2 regions of the Pseudomonas sp. B22129 genome follow, and region 2 is predicted to be linked to the other one. Evidence: predicted binding sites of a transcription regulator. Region 2 holds the regulator's gene; the other holds the start of a gene.

Region 1 (10,736 bases), 360 kb from region 2:
CCGTTTGCAACCTGGGCTCGATCAACCTGCCGAACCACATCGTCAACGGCAAGCTGGACACCGCCAAGCTGGAACGTACCGTCAACACCGCCGTGCGCATGCTCGACAACGTGATCGACATCAACTACTACTCGGTGCCACAGGCGCAGAACTCCAACTTCAAGCACCGTCCGGTTGGCCTGGGTATCATGGGCTTCCAGGACGCTTTGTACCTGCAGCACATTCCTTACGGTTCGGACGCTGCAGTTGAGTTCGCCGACAAGTCCATGGAAGCGGTCAGCTACTACGCGATCCAGGCTTCTTGCGACCTGGCCGACGAGCGCGGTGCCTACGAGACGTTCCAGGGTTCGCTGTGGTCCAAAGGCATCCTGCCGCTGGATTCGCAACAGATCCTGATCGAGCAGCGTGGCCAGAAGTACATCGACGTTGACCTGAACGAATCCCTGGACTGGGCGCCGGTACGTGCCCGCGTGCAGAAAGGCATTCGTAACTCCAACATCATGGCCATCGCACCGACCGCCACCATCGCCAACATCACCGGCGTGTCGCAGTCGATCGAACCGACTTACCAGAACCTGTATGTGAAATCGAACCTGTCGGGCGAATTCACCGTGATCAACCCGTACCTGGTTCGCGACCTGAAAGCCCGCGGCCTGTGGGACTCGGTCATGATCAACGACCTGAAGTACTACGACGGTTCGGTGCAACAGATCGAGCGCATTCCGCAAGAACTCAAAGAGCTCTACGCGACCGCCTTCGAAGTGGACACCAAGTGGATCGTCGACGCGGCAAGCCGTCGTCAGAAGTGGATCGACCAGGCTCAGTCGCTGAACCTGTACATCGCCGGCGCCTCGGGCAAGAAGCTGGACGTGACCTACCGCATGGCGTGGTACCGTGGCCTGAAAACCACTTACTACCTCCGTGCCCTGGCCGCGACCAGCACCGAGAAGTCCACCATCAACACCGGTAAGCTGAACGCTGTTTCCAGCGGCAACCACGGTGATGATTCGGTGCTCGCCGCACCGGCCGGCCCGGCACCAGTGCCTAAGGCCTGCGCGATTGACGAACCGGATTGCGAAGCTTGCCAGTAAGCTGAGCCGGTAAGCGCCAAAAGGCGCTTACTCCAAACCCCCGACAAACCCCCTGGGTTTGCCGGGGGTTTTCTTTTGCCTACAGGCTTACCTGTAGTGAGCGGGCTTGCCCCGCGCTGGGTGGCGAAGCCGCCCCAAAACCAGGCGCCTCGTTCTGTCCGAAACACCACGGCGTTCTGGTTGGGGCGGCTTCGCCACCCAGCGCGGGGCAAGCCCGCTCACTACAAGGCCTTCAATAAACGCCCACAAAAAAGCCCCTCGCAAGAGGGGCTTCTTGTAGAGCACTACCGCATCACGTCATCTGAATGATGGTCTGCATGATGGTGCTCTGGGTGGAGATGGTCTTGGCGTTCGCCTGGTAGTTGCTCTGAGCCTTGATCAGGTCCACCAGCTCGTTGGTCAGGTTGACGTTGGAGTTCTCCAGGGAGTTGGCCACGATGGCGCCCAGGGTGCCGGATTGCGGGGCATCATAGCCCGGCTGGCCCGACGCGAAGGTTTCCTTCCAGGTGGTGCCGCCATTGGGCTGCAGCCCCTGTTCGTTGTTGAAGCTGGCCAGGGAGATCTGGCCGATGGCCTTGCTCTGCTGGTTGCTGAAGGTGGCGAACAGTACGCCGCTGCCGTCGATTTTCAGGCCTGTGATCTGGCCGGTAGCATAGCCATCGGTGACCGGCGGGTTGCGATAGGTCGCCGAGTTGTACTGGGTGATGTTGGCCATGTTGATGGCGATGCCACCCGGGTTGGCGTCCGCACCGTTTTTGGTCCATACGCCGTTGGTCACGGTGCCCGGCACCCAGCCAGTCAGTTGCAGGGTGGTGCTGGAGGTTGTGCCGGTGACAATCCCGGTCAGCTTGCCGGAACCGTCAAAGCTCAATGTCGAGGCCACCGGAGGCGTGGAGCCCGTGCCGGTTGGCTTCGAACCATCGGGGTTGCGCCCGTCGATCAAGGTGTAGGACTTCCAGGTATTGGAATCCGTCTTGACCAGGTACTGCACCATCGGATGTGCGTTACCTTGAGTGTCGTACAAGGTTGTGGGGTATTGAGTGGTGAAGGTACTGGTGTCCGTTGGGTCGAACGGCTTGGCCGTCTGATCGATCACCGGCGAAGACGAGTTCAGGTTACTCGTGGAGTCCACTTTAGTGGACGCCTTGGGCGGCAGGTTCGCCAGGTTCAGTTGCAGGTCGACCAGGCCACCCTTCTGGATGTTGCCATCGGCATCCGCGGCGTAACCTTGCAGGCGCGAGGTGCCGGTGTTGTTGGTGATGTAGCCGTCCTTGTCTGAACGGAACGAGCCGCTGCGGGTATATTCCAGCGAACCGTCGCTGCCCTTCTGAACGAAGAAGCCGCCGCCCTGGATCGCCATGTCCAGAATACCGCCGGTGTTATTGACGTCACCCTGGGTGAACTGCTGGGACACGGCCGCCAGGTTTACGCCGTTGCCGACGCTGTTCTGGCCGGTGCCCAGTTTGGACGCCGCGTAAATGTCCGAGAATTCGGCACGGGACGACTTGAAACCGGTGGTCGCGACGTTGGCGATGTTGTTGCCGGTCACGTCCAGTTGTTTGTTGGCCGCATAGAGGCCGCTAAGGCCGATGTTAAAAGACATGTTTCTCTCCTTCTGCCGTATTTAGCCGGCTCTATGTACCGATAGTCTGAATTTGCGACAGCTTGACGCTGCCCATGCCGCCTGCAAGGTTGAGCAGCATTTCGCCGCCGGTCTTGCTCAACGTCACGCTGGTGACCGTTGCCGGCAGCGAAGTTGCCAAGGCAACCGAGTCGCCTTTGTCATTCTTGGTGGTGGCCGCGAAGGTGTAAGTCCCGGCGGGGGCGACGTCACCCTTGTCGGTCTTGCCATCCCAGATAAAGCTGGCATCGCCGGCGCTCTGGGCACCCATGTCGATCGTGCGCACCACGTTGCCGTCTTTGTCAGTGATTTTCACCGAGACGTTGCCCGTCGCCGCCGTCACCGCGACCGAGCCGGTCATGCTCTTGCTGGTGTCGACCATCGCCTTGTCGGTCTGGGTGATGATCGAACGGCCTACCAGCGACGACGCCTGCAGCGCTTGCGAGGAGCTGAAGTTGCTGGAGATCGCATTCACCGAGTCGTTCAGGGTGTTGATCCCTTCCAGGCTGCTGAACTGCGCCAGTTGCGCCACGAACGCGCCGTTGTCCTGAGGCGACAGCGGGTTCTGGTTTTTCAGCTGGGTCACCAGCAGTTGCAGGAACGCGTCCTTGCCCAGCGACTGGTTACCCGTCGCAGCCTTGGCCGCATCGCCAAGGTTGCTGTTATCCGTCGAGGTCTTGACCTTGGAATTGAACAGGTCCTGGACCGGCGTGTTGGGTGTAGACGTGGTATCAACAATGGCCATTATTTGGCGCCCCTTATCACTGACCCAGGGTCAGGACCTTCTGCATCATGGTTTTGGCGGTGTTCATCATTTCCGCGTTGGTCTGGAACGAGCGGCTGGCGGAGATCATGTCAGCCATTTCCTCGACCACGTTGACGTTCGGGTAGTACACGTAGCCCTTTTCGTTCGCGGCCGGGTGGTTAGGCTCGTAGCGGGCTTCCAGGTTGCTCTGGTCTTCCACCACGCCGAGCACCTGCACGCCCTGGCCTGCGGCGTCCTGGTTCTGGAACAGCGAATCGCTGCCGCCGCTCTGGCCGCCCTGGAACATGGTGGCGAACACCGGGTGACGGGCGCGGTAGGTCTGGTCGATGCTCGACGACACGGTCTCGGCGTTGGCGATGTTACTGGCGACGGTGTTCAGGCGCGTGGTCTGGGCGCTCATGCCGCTGCCGGCAATATTGAAAACACTGGCTAAGGACATGGCTTACTCTCCACGCAGGGCTGACATCAGCCCTTTGAATTTGCTGTTGAGCAGGGTGAAGCTGGCCTGGAAGTTCACCGAGTTTTCGGCGTAAGCCGATTGCTCCAGCTGGGCGTCGACGGTGTTCTGGTCGATCGACGGCTGCATCGGCGTGCGATACAGCAGCGACTCGTCACCACTGCTCAGGCCTTGCGCTTCGATATGACGGCTGTTGGTCATGTTCAAGGCGAAGGTGCCGTTTTTGGTCTTGTCCTGCTGGGCGGTGAGCACGGCGGAGAAGTCCAGGTCCCGAGCCTTGTAGTTCGGGGTATCGGCGTTGGCAATGTTGTTGGCCAGGACTTCAGCACGCTGGGCGCGAAAGCCCAGGGCTTGTTCGTGGATACCGAGCGCTTTATCGAAGCTGATGCTCATGGCGGAAACCTTTAGGCTGACCTGCTTTTCGTAACAGGGTTATAGCAAGGCCCATGCCAGTTTATTCAAGCCCCGTAACTCAAGGGTTTGCGAGGGTTTTGCCGGCGGCAATGCCAGAAAAGCGGCAACCGGTTTCCGCGTGGCGCCAGTAAAGCGGCAATGGGGGTTGCCGCTTTATGCGATAGAGGCAGGAGGCAAGTGAGGGAAGCGAACATTCCGGGCCGTTCATCGGCACTGTTATTTTTGACAGTTGCGATACCTGCCACAAGGGACGCCTGATGAGGCAGCCCCCTTCGCGCGAAATACAGAGGCAAGAAAAATGCTAACTCCTTTGCCACCCAGATTTATCGATCAAGATTCGACCGCCCCCATTCCGAACCTTAATACCAACAGTATCGTTGGCCCCTCTGCCAGGCTGGCACTGGATTTTCCGGTCGAGCGTGCGGACCGAATCTATTTGACGCTGAGCAGCACCGTTCTCGGTGGCGAGTACAACCAAAGCTTTGATGTTGCTCAAGATGCTCCCGGGCAGGAACTCCTTATACCCAGGAGGTTTGTTGAAGCCAGTACCGGAACGATTGTCAGTTTGCTGCTGCAGATAAGGCGTGGACGGCTGATCACCCCGGCACCCACCGCGAGAGTAAGCATCAACTCGCGCCCCATCGTTGTCCCGCCTGCACCCACAGTATGGAATTTCAACGACGGCACCTTTCAAGGCTGGGTACCGCAAGGGCCTTACGTGGGAGGGATACTGCACATTATCAATTCCAGCGTGGTCGTCGACCTTCCAAACAGCCAGGCTACCAGCGCCCACATCATTTCCCGGCCTGTGCCGGTGATCGCCGGGCGTACGTATGACTGCAGTTTTGATGTCATCGGAGGCGCGGCTACCAGCGATGGCTCGATCCTTTACATGACGATGAATGGCACCCAGATCGGGCCGGACGTACAGAACATCACTCAAGTCCGGCCGCAAACCGGCACCGGCAGCTTCATTGCCCCGCTCACAGGCGATGTACGGCTAGGTATTTTCAATAAGGCGGTGCCTAACGGCGTTCACCGTCTCTCCCTGGGCAACATTCGCATGACGGCCAGGCCCTGAACATAAGCTGTCGATAATTTGCGTAAAAAAAACGGGAAGCCCAAGGGCCTCCCGTTTTTTTGCTCAATCACCTGTCACTTGGCCTGATAAATGATGCCAGGGCTGCATTGCACCATCTGGTAATGATCCGGCAGACCATTGAGCGCTTCGGAAGCGCCGAGGAACAGATAGCCACCCCGCTTGAGTGTGCCGTGGATGCGCAGCAGGATGTCTTTCTTCACTTCGGCCGAAAAGTAGATCAGCACGTTGCGGCAGAACACCATGTCGAACTTGCCCAGGCTGGCATAGCTGTCGAGCAGGTTGAAGGAGCGAAACTCCACCCGGCTCTTGATCGGTGCCTTGACCGCCCAACGCCCCGCCCCTTTCGGGTCGAAGTAACGCTGCAGGCGCTCCTGGGACAAACCGCGGCCCAGGGCCAGGCTGTCGTACTCGCCGGTCTTGCAGTTGGTGAGCATGGTGCCGGACAAGTCGGTGGCGACGATTTGCGCGCCGGCCTTTAACTGGCCCATGTTGGTCCGCTCGAACTCATCGATGGACATCGAAATCGAATACGGTTCCTGCCCCGACGAACACGCCGCCGACCAGATACGCAGGCGCTGGCCCGGTGCGGCCTTGATCGCCTCGGGCAGCACTTTGCTCTTTAGCACCTCAAAGGGGTAGGTATCGCGAAACCACAAGGTTTCGTTGGTGGTCATGGCATCGACCACCATTTCCTTGAGCCCGCTGCGCGGCTGGCCCTGGATACGCTGCACCAGCTCCCCCAGGGATTTGATGCCCTGCTGTTCCATCAGTTTATTGAGACGGCTGGATACCAGGTACTGCTTGTTTTCACCGAGCAATATGCCACAGGCTTTTTCCAGGAAGACCCGGAACTGTTCGAAATCCAAATTACCCGTAGACAATGATACCGCCTCTTAAATCGTGTGACCGCCAGGGGAAATCCCCTTAGCCGTGATCTGCTGCCTTGATCCGGTCGACTACCCGGGATGCCAGGTCATCAGGACGGAATTTGGCCAGAAAGTCATCGGCACCGACTTTCTTGACCATCGCCTGATTGAAAACACCTGACAACGAAGTATGCAGGATGATATGCAATTTTTGCATGCGTGGATCGTTACGTATCTCGGCCGTGAGGGTGTAACCGTCCATTTCCGGCATTTCAATGTCGGAGATCATCATCAGGAATTCTTCTTCAGGCTTCTTGCCTTCATCCACCAGCTTGCGCAGGTAATCCAACGCCTGGCGGCCGTCATTGAGGGCGACCACATCGACGCCCACGGTTTGCAGGCAGCGGGTCACTTGCTTGCGGGCCACCGAGGAGTCGTCAACGGTCAACACCCGTAACGATACCGCCTTGTGCGCGGTTTCGGCGTCCACCACGCCGACCGAGATGGTTTCCGAGGTCGGCGCCACTTCGGCGAGGATTTTCTCCACGTCGATGATTTCCACCAACTGGTTGTCGACCCGCGTCACCGCCGTGAGGTAGTGATCGCGCCCGGTGCCCTTGGGCGGCGGATGGATCTCTTCCCAGTTCATGTTGACGATGCGCTCCACCGAGCGCACCAGGAACCCCTGGGTCTTGGTGTTGTACTCGGTAATGATCACGAACGGGTTCTCGCGGTCCTGCAAACCCGCAGAGCCGGTGGCCATCGCCAGATCAAGAATCGGAATGGTCGCGCCACGGATGTTGGCCACGCCACACACCACAGGGCTGGATTTGGGCAGGATAGTCAGCTTGGGACACTGCAACACTTCCCGCACTTTAAACACATTGATGCCATACAGCTGCTTGCCGTCCAGGCGGAACAACAACAACTCCAGGCGGTTCTGCCCTACCAGCTGTGTGCGCTGGTTTACTGAATCCATTACACCTGCCATGCCTTTACTCCTACGCTAAAACCTTTGGCGATACTTGCAGGGCAGCGCACCGCTGACTCTAAACGGCACGAGCTTTGCTATCTGGTTGGTCATGGATATTAAAACGACAGTTTCCCGACGCCCAGGCCTTGCACGGTATTACAGACAGCTCTGTGTACTGCTGACGCTGCTCGCCTTGGGGCTGGGCGCCACGGCCCGCGCAGACAACGTCACCTTGCCTGATCTCCTTATCGGCGTCACTCAGGGCTTTCTTGAGTTCACTGTAGAAGATTATCTGGCGACCACCCAGACCCCGGGCCGTTATGAAATCCAGGTCAGCCAGCTGGACCCGCGCCTGCGCATGCCCATGTGCGACAAGGAATTGACAGCCAGCCTGGAAAGCCCTGCCCAGCCCATTGGCCGCGTGACGGTAAAAGTGCGCTGCGAAGGCGCCTCCCCCTGGACGGTCTTCGTGCCGGCGCAGGTCAAGCTGTTCCGTGATGTGGTGGTGGTGACACGGCCGTTGAAACGCACCGGCATTATCGGTTTCGGCGACGTCGCCCTGCGTGAACGGGACATCAGCCTGATCAGCCAGGGCTACCTCACGTCCGTTGACCAGGCGGTTGGGCAGAAATTGACCCGCCCGATGGTGACCGATCAAGTGATTACCCTGGTTCATCTGGAGCAGGCCGAGGTGATTCGCAAGGGCGACCAGGTGGTGATTTCCGCCAGCAGCGGTGCGCTGACGGTAAAGATGCCGGGCGAGGCCTTGTCCAATGGCGGCATGAGCGAACAGATCAGGGTCAAGAACCTCAACTCCAACCGTGTGATCAAGGCGCAGGTGACCGCGCCGGGGCAGGTCGAGGTGGCTTTATAGTTTACTGGCACAGGACGCCCGCTTTTCCTACACTGTGCGCCAGACGTTCGCGCGTACAGGTTTATTGTCAATCGAGCCTAAAGTTTGTCCGGGTATGGCCGAAAACATGGCAAGCGTCCAAATACCCAGAGGTTTTTTTATCATGGTCATCGATTTCAGTCGTTTGAATAATTCCCAGGCTTTGCCGGGCAATACGCGCACCAGCGGGGCCAAGGACAGCGTTGAAGCCAAGTCCCAGCCAGCACCTGCGGCCAAGACAGAACAGGCCGGCGCCAGCCAAAGCGGGGAATCCGTACACCTGAGCAATGAGGCTCAACAGTTGCAGAAGGTCACTGACTCGCTGCGCGACCAGCCGGTTGTCAATAAAGCCCGCGTGGCCGAGTTGAAACAGGCAATCGCCGATGGCAGCTATAAAGTCGACAGCAACCGTGTAGCCAGCAAGCTGCTTAACTTCGAAGCCGAGCGCTAGGCAAAGGCCTGCGCAGGGCTTTTGGACGCTTAAAACCCAAGGCCAGCCATGCACCACGACGAACATTTGCTTCAACTGATCATTGATGATCTGGCGCCGACGCAACATTTGCTCGAGCTGCTCAAAGAAGAATCCCTGGCACTCTATGGCCGGGACATGCGCTTGCTGGAAGAAATCCTGGCGCGCAAGCAGTCACTGATCGTGCTGCTGGAGCAGCATGGCAAGAAGCGCAGCGAGATTCTTGTCAGCCTCGGCTTGCCGGCAGACCACGACGGCCTCGCCCAACTGGCCAGCCACTCCTCGGTCGGTGATCAGTTGCTGACGCAGAGCGCCGCACTCAACCAATTGCTCACCCAGTGCCAGGAAGCCAACCTGCTCAACGGTCAGTCGATCCAGCTTCAGCAAGCCACGACCGCCAACCAGTTGCGTATACTCCACGGCGGAGAGCCTCCGGCCCTCTATAACGCCCAAGGCTCCACTTCACGCCTGGTCAAACCCAGCACCCGCAGCCAAGCCTGACGCCGGTTCAAAGCGCACCTATCCAAGGCGCGCTACATACTGGCAAAATGCCGGTTCTTGCGTGTAGTCGTATTTTGTCTGGAGATGGAAGAACCGTGTTCAACGCCCTTAATGCGGAAGATGCTCCGCAGCCACCCAAGGTGCTCACCACGCCTCTGGAAATCGCCAGCACATTGCGGATGCTGCAAGAAAGCCATGATCCACTGATCATCACTTTCCACGAACGCAGCCAGCGCTTCCAAAGTTATCTGGTGGACGTTGACCGGGACAGCAAGACGCTGGCCCTGGACGAAATGATTCCCCGTGATGGCGAGCGCTACCTGGAAAATGGCGAGCCCTTTCGCATCGAAGGCTTTCATGACGGTGTGCGGGTCGCCTGGGAAAGCAACGGCAGCCTGGCCATCAGCGAAAAAGACGGCCACCGCATTTACACCGGCAGCATGCCCGACGAGGTGGTTTACCATCAGCGTCGCAATGCCTTTCGCGCCGCGCTGAAGCTGGCACAACTGGTCAGCATCGAATTGGGTGGTGAAAAGCTCAAGGCACCGATCAGCGGCAAGCTGCTCGACATCTCCGCCACCGGCTGCAAATTGCGCTTTGAAGGCGAAATCTCCGAGCGCCTGCAACTGGGCCAAGTCTACGACCGCTTTATCGCCGCCCTGCCCTTCGGCAGCATGACCACGTCCGTCGAGCTGCGTTACCTGCACTTCGAAGAGAAGATCAACACCACCTTCGCCGGTGTACGCTTCCACAACATGAGCGGCCTGGTGCAGCGCCAGGTGGAGCGGTTTGTGTACCAGTTGCAACGCGAAGCGCGGCGCTTCGACAAGGACGACGATCTTTAAGCCTTAAAGGTCGCGACCAAAAAAAACGGGCAGAACCTGATGGGTTCTGCCCGTTTTTGCTTTCAGGGGCGCGCCCTGCTCAAGTCGTGAGGGTGGTCGTCCGGGTCCGGCGGCGCCGGCGGGCCTACGAAGGGCGGCTCATCCATTGGGGCTTGCGGATCCGTTTCCGGGGCCGCATCCGGCACGGGACTTTGCATCTGCTCTTGCACTACAGCCTCATCTACCCGCGGATCGAGGCAGGCGACCAGCGGCGAACTGGACATACTGTCCGGCATCGCCACGTGATGCAGCGGCGCATCGTCTACCTGATGCAGGTTGGTGACCGCCTTCGGCCGGATACGCCACACCAGAATCAACGCGCACAGGCTGAAAAACGCATACAACATATGGCTGCCGAACAGCTTCATTGCCACGCCCGCCAGCAACGGCCCGACGCTCGCGCCGATACCGTAGGTCACCAGCAACATGGCCGTCAGCGAGACTCGGCGATCACCTTCCACGTGGTCATTGGAAAATGCCACGGCCAACGGGTAAAGGCAGAACTGCACCAGCGAGCACAAGAACCCGGCCACAAAGAGCACCTCCAGTGGCACCTGGGTCATGATCGCCAACGGCAAGGCCGCCACCGCCAGGCACAGGGCAAAACTGCGAATCAACAACGCACGGTCGTAGCGATCCGACAACCACCCCAACGGCCACTGCACCAACAGGCCGGCAAAAATGCAGCACCCCATGAACA
Region 2 (10,736 bases):
GCGACATCCGCAGCATTGCCGAGGCCATCGCCAACAATGCCGCCAAGAGTCAAGATACTGCCGCTCTGGTGGCTGCGGTGCGTGTCGGCTTGTCCCGCGCCATCGTGCAAAGCATTGTAGGCGTTGAGTCTGAGCTGCCTGTGATCACCCTGGAGCCAAGGTTGGAACAAATATTGCTCAACAGTATTCAGAAGGCCGGGCTTGGCCAGGAAGAGGGCGTTCTGCTGGAACCAAGCATGGCTGAAAAACTGCAGCGTTCGTTGATCGAAGCCGCTCAGCGTCAGGAAATGGCGGGCCACCCGGTGATTCTGCTGGTGGCAGGCCCGGTTCGAGCGATGTTGTCGCGGTTTGGTCGCCTGGCAGTTCCGAATTTGCACGTTTTGGCTTATCAGGAAATTCCTGACAACAAGCAAGTGACTATCGTCGCGACAGTAGGGCCCAACGGCTGAGGTAGTGGGTTATGCAAGTTAAGCGTTTTTTCGCCGCCGATATGCGTCAGGCCATGAAACTGGTACGTGATGAGCTGGGCGCCGATGCCGCGATTATCGGAAACCGCCGCATTGCCGGCGGTGTCGAGCTGACGGCTGCCCTGGATTACACGCCCCAGGCCTTGGCGCCGCGCGTGCCGAACATGGAGCTCGAAGACGAGCTGCGCAAGACCGCTTCGCGCATTGTCTCGGCCCAGGCTGAACTGAGCATGCGCGGCGACAGCGATGCCACCACCAATCGCCAATTGTTCGCCGGGCTGCCGCTGACGGCGTCCGAGCCTTTGGTCGAGCCAACGTTCAAAGAACCGCCACGTCCTGCTGCGCCAGCCCCGGCCGCTGCGGTTGACCAGCGCGTGTTCGATTCGATGCGCTTTGAACTCAACGGGTTGCGCGAACTGCTGGAAGTGCAGCTTGGCTCGCTGGCGTGGACCCAGCTGCAAGGCAGCAAGCCTGCACAAGCCAACCTGTGGCGCCGCCTGCAACGGATCGGCCTGTCCGGCCCATTGTCCCGCGACCTGCTGGCGCTCACCGCCGAAGTTGAAGAGCCGCGCCAGGCCTGGCGTATGCTGCTGGCCCACTTGGCGCGCATGATCGTCACCCCGGAAATCGAACCCCTGGAAGAGGGCGGTGTAATCGCCATGGTCGGCCCCGCCGGCATGGGCAAGACCACCACCCTGGCCAAGCTGGCCGCGCGTTACGTGCTTAAATACGGCGCGCAGAATATCGCGCTGGTGAGCATGGACAGCTACCGCATCGGCGCTCAGGAACAGCTCAAGACCCTGGGCCGTATCCTCAACGTGCCGGTGACCCACGTCGACCCGGGCCAGTCCCTGGCCAATGCCCTCGACCCGCTGCTGCGCAAACGCGTGGTGCTGATCGATACCGCCGGCCTGCAAGCCAGCGACCCGGCCTTGCGCATGCAACTGGAAAGCCTGGCCGGGCGTGGCATCAAATCAAAGAATTACCTGGTGCTTGCAACCACTAGCCAGAAACAGGTTCTTACCGCTGCGTACCACAGCTACAAGCGCTGCGGCCTGGCCGGTTGCATCCTGACCAAGCTCGACGAAACCGCGAGCCTGGGTGAAGTGTTGAGCCTGGCGATCAGCCATGAATTACCGGTTGCTTACCTGACTGACGGCCCGCGGATTCCGGATGATCTGCATCTGCCGCGCCGTCATCAGTTGGTCAGCCGTGCCGTCAGTGTGCAAATGCAAGAAGAGCCTAGCGAGGAAGCGATGGCTGACATGTTCGCGGACCTTTACCACAACCCGGCAAAACGGGTCGGTTGAGGGCAGTGAACACCGTGAAAAGTATCTACATCGATGGTCTGCAAGCGATTCACGCGGCCAAGCCATGTAGCCTGCGTCTAAGCAAGACAAGGTAAAGAAATAAAATGGGCAGCATGCATCCCGTACAGGTGATCGCGGTGACCGGCGGCAAAGGTGGCGTCGGGAAAACTAACGTGTCAGTGAATTTGTCCCTGGCCCTGGCAGAGCTTGGCCGTCGCGTCATGCTGCTGGATGCTGACCTGGGGTTGGCGAACGTCGACGTTTTGCTGGGGCTGACACCCAAACACACCCTCGCCGATGTGATCGAAGGCCGCTGTGAGCTGCGCGATGTGCTGCTGCAGGGGCCAGGCGGCATTCGCATCGTGCCGGCGGCGTCGGGCACCCAGAGCATGGTGCACCTGAGCCCGGCGCAGCATGCCGGCCTGATTCAGGCATTCAGCGATATCGGCGACAACCTCGACGTGCTGGTGATCGACACCGCCGCCGGGATCGGCGAGTCCGTGGTCAGCTTCGTGCGCGCGGCGCAGGAAGTGTTGCTGGTGGTGTGCGATGAACCCACCTCGATCACCGACGCTTACGCCCTGATCAAACTGCTTAACCGTGACTACGGCATGAACCGCTTCCGTGTGCTGGCCAACATGGCCCAAAGCCCGCAGGAAGGGCGCAACCTGTTCGCCAAGTTGACCAAGGTCACGGATCGCTTCCTCGATGTCGCCTTACAATACGTCGGCGCAGTTCCGTATGACGAGTGTGTGCGCAAGGCCGTGCAAAAGCAGCGTGCGGTCTATGAAGCGTTCCCTCGTTCGAAGTGCGCACTGGCGTTCAAGGCCATTGCCCAGAAGGTCGATACCTGGCCGTTGCCTGCCAACCCGCGGGGGCATCTGGAGTTTTTCGTCGAGCGTTTGGTGCATCAGACGAGCGCAGGACCGGTGCTATGACATCCAGCGGCTACAACCTTTACAAAAAGTCGGCACGTGACAGCCAGGGCGAACTGATCGAGCGCTATGCGCCCCTGGTCAAGCGCATTGCCTATCACTTGCTGGCACGCCTGCCCGCCAGCGTGCAGGTGGAAGACCTGATCCAGGCCGGCATGATCGGCCTGCTCGAAGTGTCGACCAAATACGACGCGAGCAAGGGTGCGAGTTTCGAGACATATGCGGGTATCCGCATCCGTGGCGCGATGCTCGATGAAGTGCGTAAAGGGGATTGGGCGCCGCGTTCGGTACACCGCAACACGCGAATGGTCAGTGACGCGATTCGCGCAATTGAAGCAAAAACCGGCCGTGACGCTAAAGATCATGAAGTTGCGGCCGAACTCCAATTGAGTCTCGACGATTACTACGGGATTTTGAACGATACCTTGGGCAGCCGCCTGTTCAGTTTCGACGACCTGTTGCAGGACGGCGAACACGAAGGGCTGCACGAGGACGGCGCGAGTGCACATCTCGAACCGTCGCGCGACCTGGAAGATGAACGTTTCCAGGGGGCGTTGGCGGAGGCGATTGCCAATTTGCCGGAGCGTGAGCGACTGGTGCTGGCGCTGTACTACGACGAAGAGCTGAACCTCAAGGAAATCGGTGAGGTCCTGGGGGTCAGCGAATCGCGTGTCAGCCAGCTGCATAGCCAGTGCGCAGCCCGCTTGCGGGGACGATTGGGAGAGTGGCGCGCGCGCTGACAGGCAGTGTGGGGACACTGCAGACGCTACCGCGAAGGCTTCACGTTTTCGCGGATCAGTTCCGTGGTGCCCTGGGCAGTCCTTTTTGTGTAACGCCTGTTGATTGAAATGGCGCGTCCAGGTGCTGGGCGCGTTTAAGACTGCTTGGAGGTCGAATTGGACAAGAACATGAAAATCCTCATCGTTGATGACTTCTCAACGATGCGGCGGATCATAAAAAACCTGTTGCGTGACCTTGGGTTCACCAACACGGTCGAGGCGGATGACGGCATTACGGCGATTCCGATCCTCAACAGCGGGAGCATCGACTTTCTGGTAACCGACTGGAACATGCCGGGCATGACCGGTATCGACCTGCTGCGCCACGTGCGTGCGGATGAAAAGCTGCGCAGCCTGCCTGTGCTGATGGTGACCGCTGAAGCCAAGCGTGAACAGATCATTGAAGCCGCCCAAGCCGGGGTCAACGGTTACGTGGTCAAGCCGTTCACGGCGCTGGCACTGAAAGAGAAGATCGAAAAAATCTTCGAACGCATCGGTCATTGATGCTGCCACGGGGGCGCTATGGAGCATAACGAAACGTCACAGGGAGACTTTGAGTCGACCCTGAAAAAGCATGCTCACCAGTTGGTTGAAAGCCTTGAAAAAGGCCAGTTCGGCGACGCGGTGCAGTTGATCCATGAGCTCAACCAGACCCGTGACCGCGGCCTGTATCAGGAAGTGGGCAAGCTCACACGCGAGCTGCACAGTGCGATCGTCAATTTCCAGATTGACCCGCATATGCCCCAGGCCGAAGAGATTTCGCAAATCACCGACGCGACCGAACGCCTGTCCTATGTGGTCAGGCTGACTGAAGCGGCGGCCAACCGCACCATGGACCTGGTGGAAAACGCCACGCCGCTGGTCAACGGTATGGCCAACGAAGCCCAGGCCCTGAGTGTTGACTGGGGCCGCTTCATGCGTCGGGAAGTGGGCGCTGAAGAGTTTCGTGAGCTGGCGCGTCGGGTCGACAGTTTTCTGTCGCGCAGCGAGCAGGAAAACCGCACGGTTTCCAGCAACCTCAACGACATTCTGCTGGCCCAGGATTACCAGGACCTCACCGGTCAGGTGATCAAACGCGTGACCCAACTGGTCACCGAAGTGGAAAGCAATTTGCTCAAACTGGTGCTCATGGCTGGCCAGGTCGATCGTTTTGCCGGTATTGAACATGACCGCGCGGCGATCCTCTCGGAAAAAGATCCAAAAAAACATCTCGCCAAGGGTGAAGGTCCGCAGATTCATGCCGATAAACGTGAAGACGTTGTATCCGGGCAAGACGACGTAGACGATTTGTTGTCCAGTTTAGGCTTCTAAGGAGCACCCACATGAGCTTCGGCGCCGATGAAGAAATCCTTCAGGATTTCCTTGTAGAGGCCGGCGAAATTTTAGAGCAGTTGTCCGAGCAACTGGTCGAGCTGGAAAGCCGACCGGATGATGCGAACCTGCTCAATGCAATTTTTCGCGGTTTTCACACTGTAAAAGGGGGCGCCGGCTTCCTCCAGCTCCATGAGCTGGTGGAGTGCTGCCACATCGCCGAGAACGTGTTCGACATCCTGCGCAAGGGTGAGCGCCACGTTGATTCGGAATTGATGGACGTGATTCTCGAAGCACTGGATGCAGTCAACGGCATGTTCAGCGAAGTGCGCGAACGTGCCCCGATCACCGCGGCTACCCCGGAACTGCTGGCCGCCCTGGCGCGCCTGGCAGAACCCGCCGACACCTCGACGCCGGTTGCCGTTGCAGCCCCCGCGCCGGTGGTGGAAGCCGAGCCGGATGTGACCGACAGCGAGTTCGAACAGCTGCTCAACTCCCTCAGCGCGGTCAAGGCCGAAGCTGAAGCGCCGCGTGCGCCGGTTGCTGCGCCGACCAGCGAAGACATTACCGACGCAGAATTTGAATCCCTGCTCGACCAGCTGCATGGCAAAGGCCAGTTCGCGGCTGACGCCGTGGCCCCTGCCGCAGCCACCGAAGCGCCTGCCGCTTCGGCCAACACCGACATTACCGACGACGAATTCGAAGCATTGCTCGACCAACTGCACGGCAAAGGCACGTTTGTGGCCGAAGCCTTGCCGGAAGTTGCAGCCACCGCCGCCGCGCCGGCGGCCAGCTCTGCGCCTGCACCTGCCGGCGACGGGTTGATCACCGATCACGAATTCGAAGCCCTGCTCGACGAATTGCACGGCAAAGGCAAGTTCACCGAAGTGGCCCCGGCGGCTGCGGTTGCCACGCCAGCACCGGTCGCCGCCAAAGCCGCCGCGCCAGTGGCCGCCAAGCCAGCCCCGGCACCTGCTGCGGCCCCCGCTGCGGCGCGTGCAGCTGCTGCACCGGTGGCCGAAAAACCGGCCAGTGAAGCCGAAACCACCGTGCGCGTTGATACCGCACGCCTGGACGACATCATGAACATGGTCGGCGAACTGGTGCTGGTGCGTAACCGCCTGGTGCGCCTGGGCCTGAACAGCGGCGACGAAGCCATGCAAAAGGCCGTGTCGAACCTCGATGTGGTCACCGCCGACCTGCAAACCGCGGTGATGAAAACCCGGATGCAGCCGATCAAGAAAGTCTTCGGCCGCTTCCCACGGTTGGTTCGCGACCTGGCACGCCAGCTCAAGAAAGAAATCAACCTGGAACTGGTGGGTGAAGAAACCGACCTCGACAAAAACCTGGTCGAGGCCCTGGCCGACCCGCTGGTCCACTTGGTGCGCAACGCCGTCGACCACGGCGTGGAAACCCCGGAAGAACGCGAAGCGTCGGGCAAATCGCGCAACGGCAAGGTGATTCTGGCCGCCGAGCAAGAAGGCGACCATATCCTGCTGTCGATTACTGACGACGGCAAAGGCATGGACCCGGCAATTTTGCGCAATATCGCGGTCAAGCGTGGCGTGATGGACAAGGACGCCGCCGACCGCCTGACCGACACCGAGTGCTACAACCTGATCTTCGCCCCGGGCTTCTCGACCAAGACCGAGATTTCCGACGTGTCCGGCCGTGGCGTCGGCATGGACGTGGTAAAGACCAAGATCAGCCAGCTCAACGGCTCGATCAATATCTACTCGACCAAGGGCCAGGGCTCCAAGATCGTGATCAAGGTGCCGTTGACCCTGGCGATCATGCCGACCCTGATGGTGATGCTGGGCAACCAGGCATTCGCTTTCCCGCTGGTCAACGTCAACGAAATCTTCCACCTCGACCTGTCGCGCACCAACGTGGTGGACGGCCAGGAAGTGGTGATCGTGCGCGACAAGGCGTTGCCACTGTTCTACCTCAAGCGCTGGCTGGTGGCATCGGCCAAGCATGAAGAGCAGCGCGAAGGCCATGTGGTGATTCTTTCCGTGGGCACCCAGCGTATCGGCTTTGTGGTCGATCAACTGGTGGGCCAGGAAGAAGTGGTCATCAAGCCTTTGGGCAAAATGCTGCAGGGAACCCCGGGCATGTCGGGTGCGACCATCACCGGTGACGGCCGGATCGCGCTGATTCTCGACGTCCCGAGCATGCTCAAGCGTTACGCCGCTCGGCGTATTTGATTCTGGTGGGGTAGGGCGGTTTGCCCGCCCCGCCTAACGGAGTGTTTATGGCAGTCAAGGTCCTGGTGGTGGACGATTCGGGTTTCTTCCGCCGCCGCGTCTCGGAAATTCTTTCCGCCGACCCAACGATTCAGGTGGTCGGTACGGCCACCAACGGCAAAGAGGCGATTGATCAAGCCATTGCGTTGAAGCCTGACGTGATCACCATGGACTACGAGATGCCGATGATGGATGGCATCACGGCCGTGCGGCACATCATGCAGCGCTGTCCGACTCCGGTGTTGATGTTCTCCTCGCTGACCCATGAAGGCGCCCGGGTGACCCTGGATGCGCTGGACGCGGGTGCGGTGGACTTCCTGCCGAAGAATTTCGAAGACATCTCGCGCAACCCCGAGAAGGTCAAGCAGATGCTGTGCGAGAAGGTGCACAGCATTTCGCGCAGTAACCGTCGCAGCCTGTTCAGCACACCGGCGCCAGCGCCCGTCGCGGCGCCGGCACCGACCACGTCGTCGTTTGCGCGCCCGGCACCTGCACCGGTGGCCCGCCCGGCGGTGGCGCCGGTTCGTGCGCCAGCGCCGAGCGGGCATTCCCCCGCGCCCAAACGCAAAGCCTACAAACTGGTGGCTATCGGTACTTCCACCGGCGGCCCGGTGGCCCTGCAACGCGTGCTGACCCAATTGCCGGCCAACTTCCCTGCGCCCATCGTCTTGGTGCAGCACATGCCTGCCGCGTTCACCAAGGCTTTCGCCGAGCGGTTGGACAAGCTGTGCCGCATCAGCGTCAAAGAGGCCGAGGACGGCGACATCCTGCGCCCTGGCCTGGCGTTGCTGGCCCCGGGTGGCAAGCAGATGATGGTGGATGGCCGTGGGGCGATCAAAATCCTGCCCGGCGATGAACGCCTGAACTACAAGCCGTGCGTGGATATCACCTTTGGTTCGGCGGCCAAGTCCTACGGCGACAAAGTTCTGGCGGTGGTGCTCACCGGCATGGGCGCTGATGGCCGTGAAGGCGCGCGCCTGCTCAAGCAGGGCGGCAGCGCGATCTGGGCCCAGGACGAAGCCAGCTGTGTGATCTATGGCATGCCCATGGCCATCGTCAAGGCTGACCTGGCCGACGCCGTGTACAGCCTGGACGACATCGGCAAACATCTGGTGGAGGCCTGCCTCTGATGGATGTATTGAGCCTGATCGGCATCATCATGGCGTTTGTCGCGATCATTGGCGGCAACTACCTCGAAGGCGGCCACCTCGGTGCGCTGGCCAACGGCCCGGCAGCGCTGATCGTAATCGGCGGCACCGTGGGCGCTGCGCTGTTGCAGTCGCCCTTGAGCTCCTTCAAGCGCGCCATGCAGATTCTGGTGTGGATCATTTTCCCGCCGCGCGTGGATTTGCCCGGCGGCATCGACCGCGTGGTCAACTGGAGCCTCACCGCGCGCAAGGAAGGCCTGCTGGGCCTGGAAGGCGTGGCCGATGCCGAACCCGACAGCTACGCGCGCAAAGGCCTGCAGTTGCTGGTGGACGGCGCGGAGCCGGAAGCGATTCGCAGCATCCTGGAAGTCGACTTTTATACCCAGGAAAGCCGCGACATCAACGCTGCCAAAGTCTTTGAAAGCATGGGCGGCTATGCGCCGACCATCGGCATCATCGGTGCGGTGATGGGTTTGATCCACGTGATGGGCAACCTCGGCGATCCGTCGCAGTTGGGCAGCGGCATTGCGGTGGCCTTCGTCGCGACGATCTACGGCGTGGCCAGTGCCAACCTGCTGCTGTTGCCGGTGGCCAGCAAGTTGAAGTCGATTGCGATGCGCCAGTCGCGTTACCGCGAGATGTTGCTCGAGGGCATTTTGTCGATTGCCGAGGGTGAGAACCCGCGCTCCATCGAATTGAAGCTTCAGGGCTTCATGGATTGATGATGGGTATCGAATTGTGGCGAACTGCGCTGTTGTGGCGAGCGAGCTTGCTCGCGCTGGGCTGCGCAGCAGCCCCAAAACAGGCGACCCGGTTTCGGCAGGAGAGCGGTGGTGAGTTCGTTGGGGGCGCTTCGCACCCCAGCGCGAGCAAGCTCGCTCGCCACAACAAGCTCGCTCACCACAGTGGGCACTACGCCCAAAAATGGGGGGAGGTTCTATGAGCCGTCGCCGTCGCGAGCCTGAAGAGCACGTCAACCACGAGCGCTGGCTGGTGTCCTACGCGGACTTCATCACGTTGCTGTTCGCGTTTTTCGTGGTGATGTACTCCATCTCGTCGATCAACGAAGGCAAGTACAAGATCATTTCCCAAGCGTTGGTGGGCGTGTTCAACGATACCGACCGCGCGCTCAAACCCATCCCGATCGGTGACGAGCGGCCCAAGACCGTGACCCCGGCCAAGCCGCTGGTCAACGACAGCGACGAAACCGCCGCCGGCATCGGTGGCACCAGCGACCCGCTGAAAAGCATCGCCGATGACATCAGCGCCGCGTTTGGTGACCTGATCAAGTCCAACCAGATGACCGTGCGAGGCAATGAGCTGTGGGTGGAGATCGAGTTGAACTCCAGCCTGCTGTTCGCCAGTGCCGATGCGATGCCGAGCGATCAGGCGTTCACCATCATCGACAAGGTGGCGGCGATCCTCAAACCGTTTGAAAACCCGGTGCACGTAGAAGGCTTTACCGACAATTTCCCGATCAGTACCGCGCAGTACCCGACCAACTGGGAATTGTCTTCGGCGCGTGCCGCGAGCATTGTGCGCATGCTTGCCATGCAGGGCGTAAACCCCGGGCGCCTGGCGTCGGTGGGCTATGGTGAATTCCAGCCGGTGGCCAATAACGCCACCGCTGAGGGCCGCGCGCGCAACCGTCGCGTGGTGCTGGTGGTCTCGCGTAACCTGGATGTACGCCGCAGCCTGACCGGCACCGGCACGGCGAATGCAACGCCGGATGCGGCGTTGAAGCGGGCTGGCACACAAACTGCACCGCCAACCGTTAAGCCGTCGGTTCGTCAGAGTGCCGTCAATTCTCCGTCACCGGCTCAATAACTTATGCACTGTCTCGGTCGCGCCAATGCCTGCCGGGAGGAACCAACCGAATGAGAGTCTGGGCAGTTGCCAATCAAAAAGGTGGGGTCGGCAAGACCACCACGTCCATCGCCCTGGCCGGGTTGCTGGCCGAGGCGGGCAAGCGCGTGGTCGTGGTCGACCTGGACCCCCACGGCTCCATGACCAGCTATTTCGGTTACGACCCGGATGCGCTGGAACACAGCTGCTACGACCTGTTCCTGCACAAGGGCAGCGTGCCGGCGGATTTGCCGGGGCAACTGCTGTTGCCCACCAGCAACGAAAGCATTTCCCTGCTGCCATCGAGCACTGCGCTGGCGACCCTCGAGCGTCAGTCGCCGGGGCAGAGTGGGCTGGGCCTGGTGATCGCCAAGACCCTGGCGCAGCTGTGGCAGGACTTCGATTACGCGATCATCGACAGCCCGCCGTTGCTGGGTGTGCTGATGGTCAACGCCTTGGCGGCCAGCCAGCAGTTGGTGATCCCGGTGCAGACCGAGCACCTGGCGGTCAAAGGCCTGGAGCGTATGGTCAGCACCCTGGCGATGATCAACCGTTCGCGCAAACAGGCGCTGCCGTTCAGCATCGTGCCGACGTTGTTCGACCGCCGTACCCAGGCGTCCCTCGGCACCTTGCGTGTACTGCGCGATGCCTACCCGGACACCATCTGGAATGGCTACATCCCGGTGGACACCCGC

Evidence for each region. The regulator FliA, encoded in region 2, starts transcription of late flagellar genes. The targets are predictions, from matches to a motif close to CTAAAGTTTNNNNNNNNNNNGCCGNTAA.
Region 1: a site for FliA is predicted at 8,242-8,269, ahead of flgM (flagellar biosynthesis anti-sigma factor FlgM). Genes of this name have one in related genera too.

The regions. Positions count from the first base shown of each region.
Region 1 is NZ_CP162592.1:2,973,241-2,983,976, reverse strand. Features, by position in the region: gene AB4P94_RS13740 (ribonucleoside-diphosphate reductase subunit alpha) at 1-1,091, shown strand, start outside; gene flgE (flagellar hook protein FlgE) at 1,384-2,694, opposite strand; gene flgD (flagellar hook assembly protein FlgD) at 2,726-3,457, opposite strand; gene flgC (flagellar basal body rod protein FlgC) at 3,474-3,917, opposite strand; gene flgB (flagellar basal body rod protein FlgB) at 3,921-4,328, opposite strand; gene AB4P94_RS13715 (hypothetical protein) at 4,648-5,430, shown strand; gene cheR (protein-glutamate O-methyltransferase CheR) at 5,505-6,332, opposite strand; gene AB4P94_RS13705 (chemotaxis protein CheV) at 6,376-7,308, opposite strand; gene flgA (flagellar basal body P-ring formation chaperone FlgA) at 7,400-8,164, shown strand; gene flgM (flagellar biosynthesis anti-sigma factor FlgM) at 8,307-8,633, shown strand; gene AB4P94_RS13690 (flagella synthesis protein FlgN) at 8,682-9,152, shown strand; gene AB4P94_RS13685 (flagellar brake protein) at 9,248-9,997, shown strand; gene AB4P94_RS13680 (MFS transporter) at 10,060-10,736, opposite strand, start outside.
Region 2 is NZ_CP162592.1:3,329,126-3,339,861, forward strand. Features, by position in the region: gene flhA (flagellar biosynthesis protein FlhA) at 1-449, shown strand, start outside; gene flhF (flagellar biosynthesis protein FlhF) at 461-1,777, shown strand; gene fleN (flagellar synthesis regulator FleN) at 1,882-2,715, shown strand; gene fliA (RNA polymerase sigma factor FliA) at 2,712-3,452, shown strand; gene AB4P94_RS15345 (chemotaxis response regulator CheY) at 3,621-3,995, shown strand; gene AB4P94_RS15350 (protein phosphatase CheZ) at 4,014-4,802, shown strand; gene AB4P94_RS15355 (chemotaxis protein CheA) at 4,814-7,009, shown strand; gene AB4P94_RS15360 (chemotaxis response regulator protein-glutamate methylesterase) at 7,057-8,178, shown strand; gene AB4P94_RS15365 (flagellar motor protein) at 8,178-8,918, shown strand; gene motD (flagellar motor protein MotD) at 9,136-10,023, shown strand; gene AB4P94_RS15375 (ParA family protein) at 10,074-10,736, shown strand, end outside.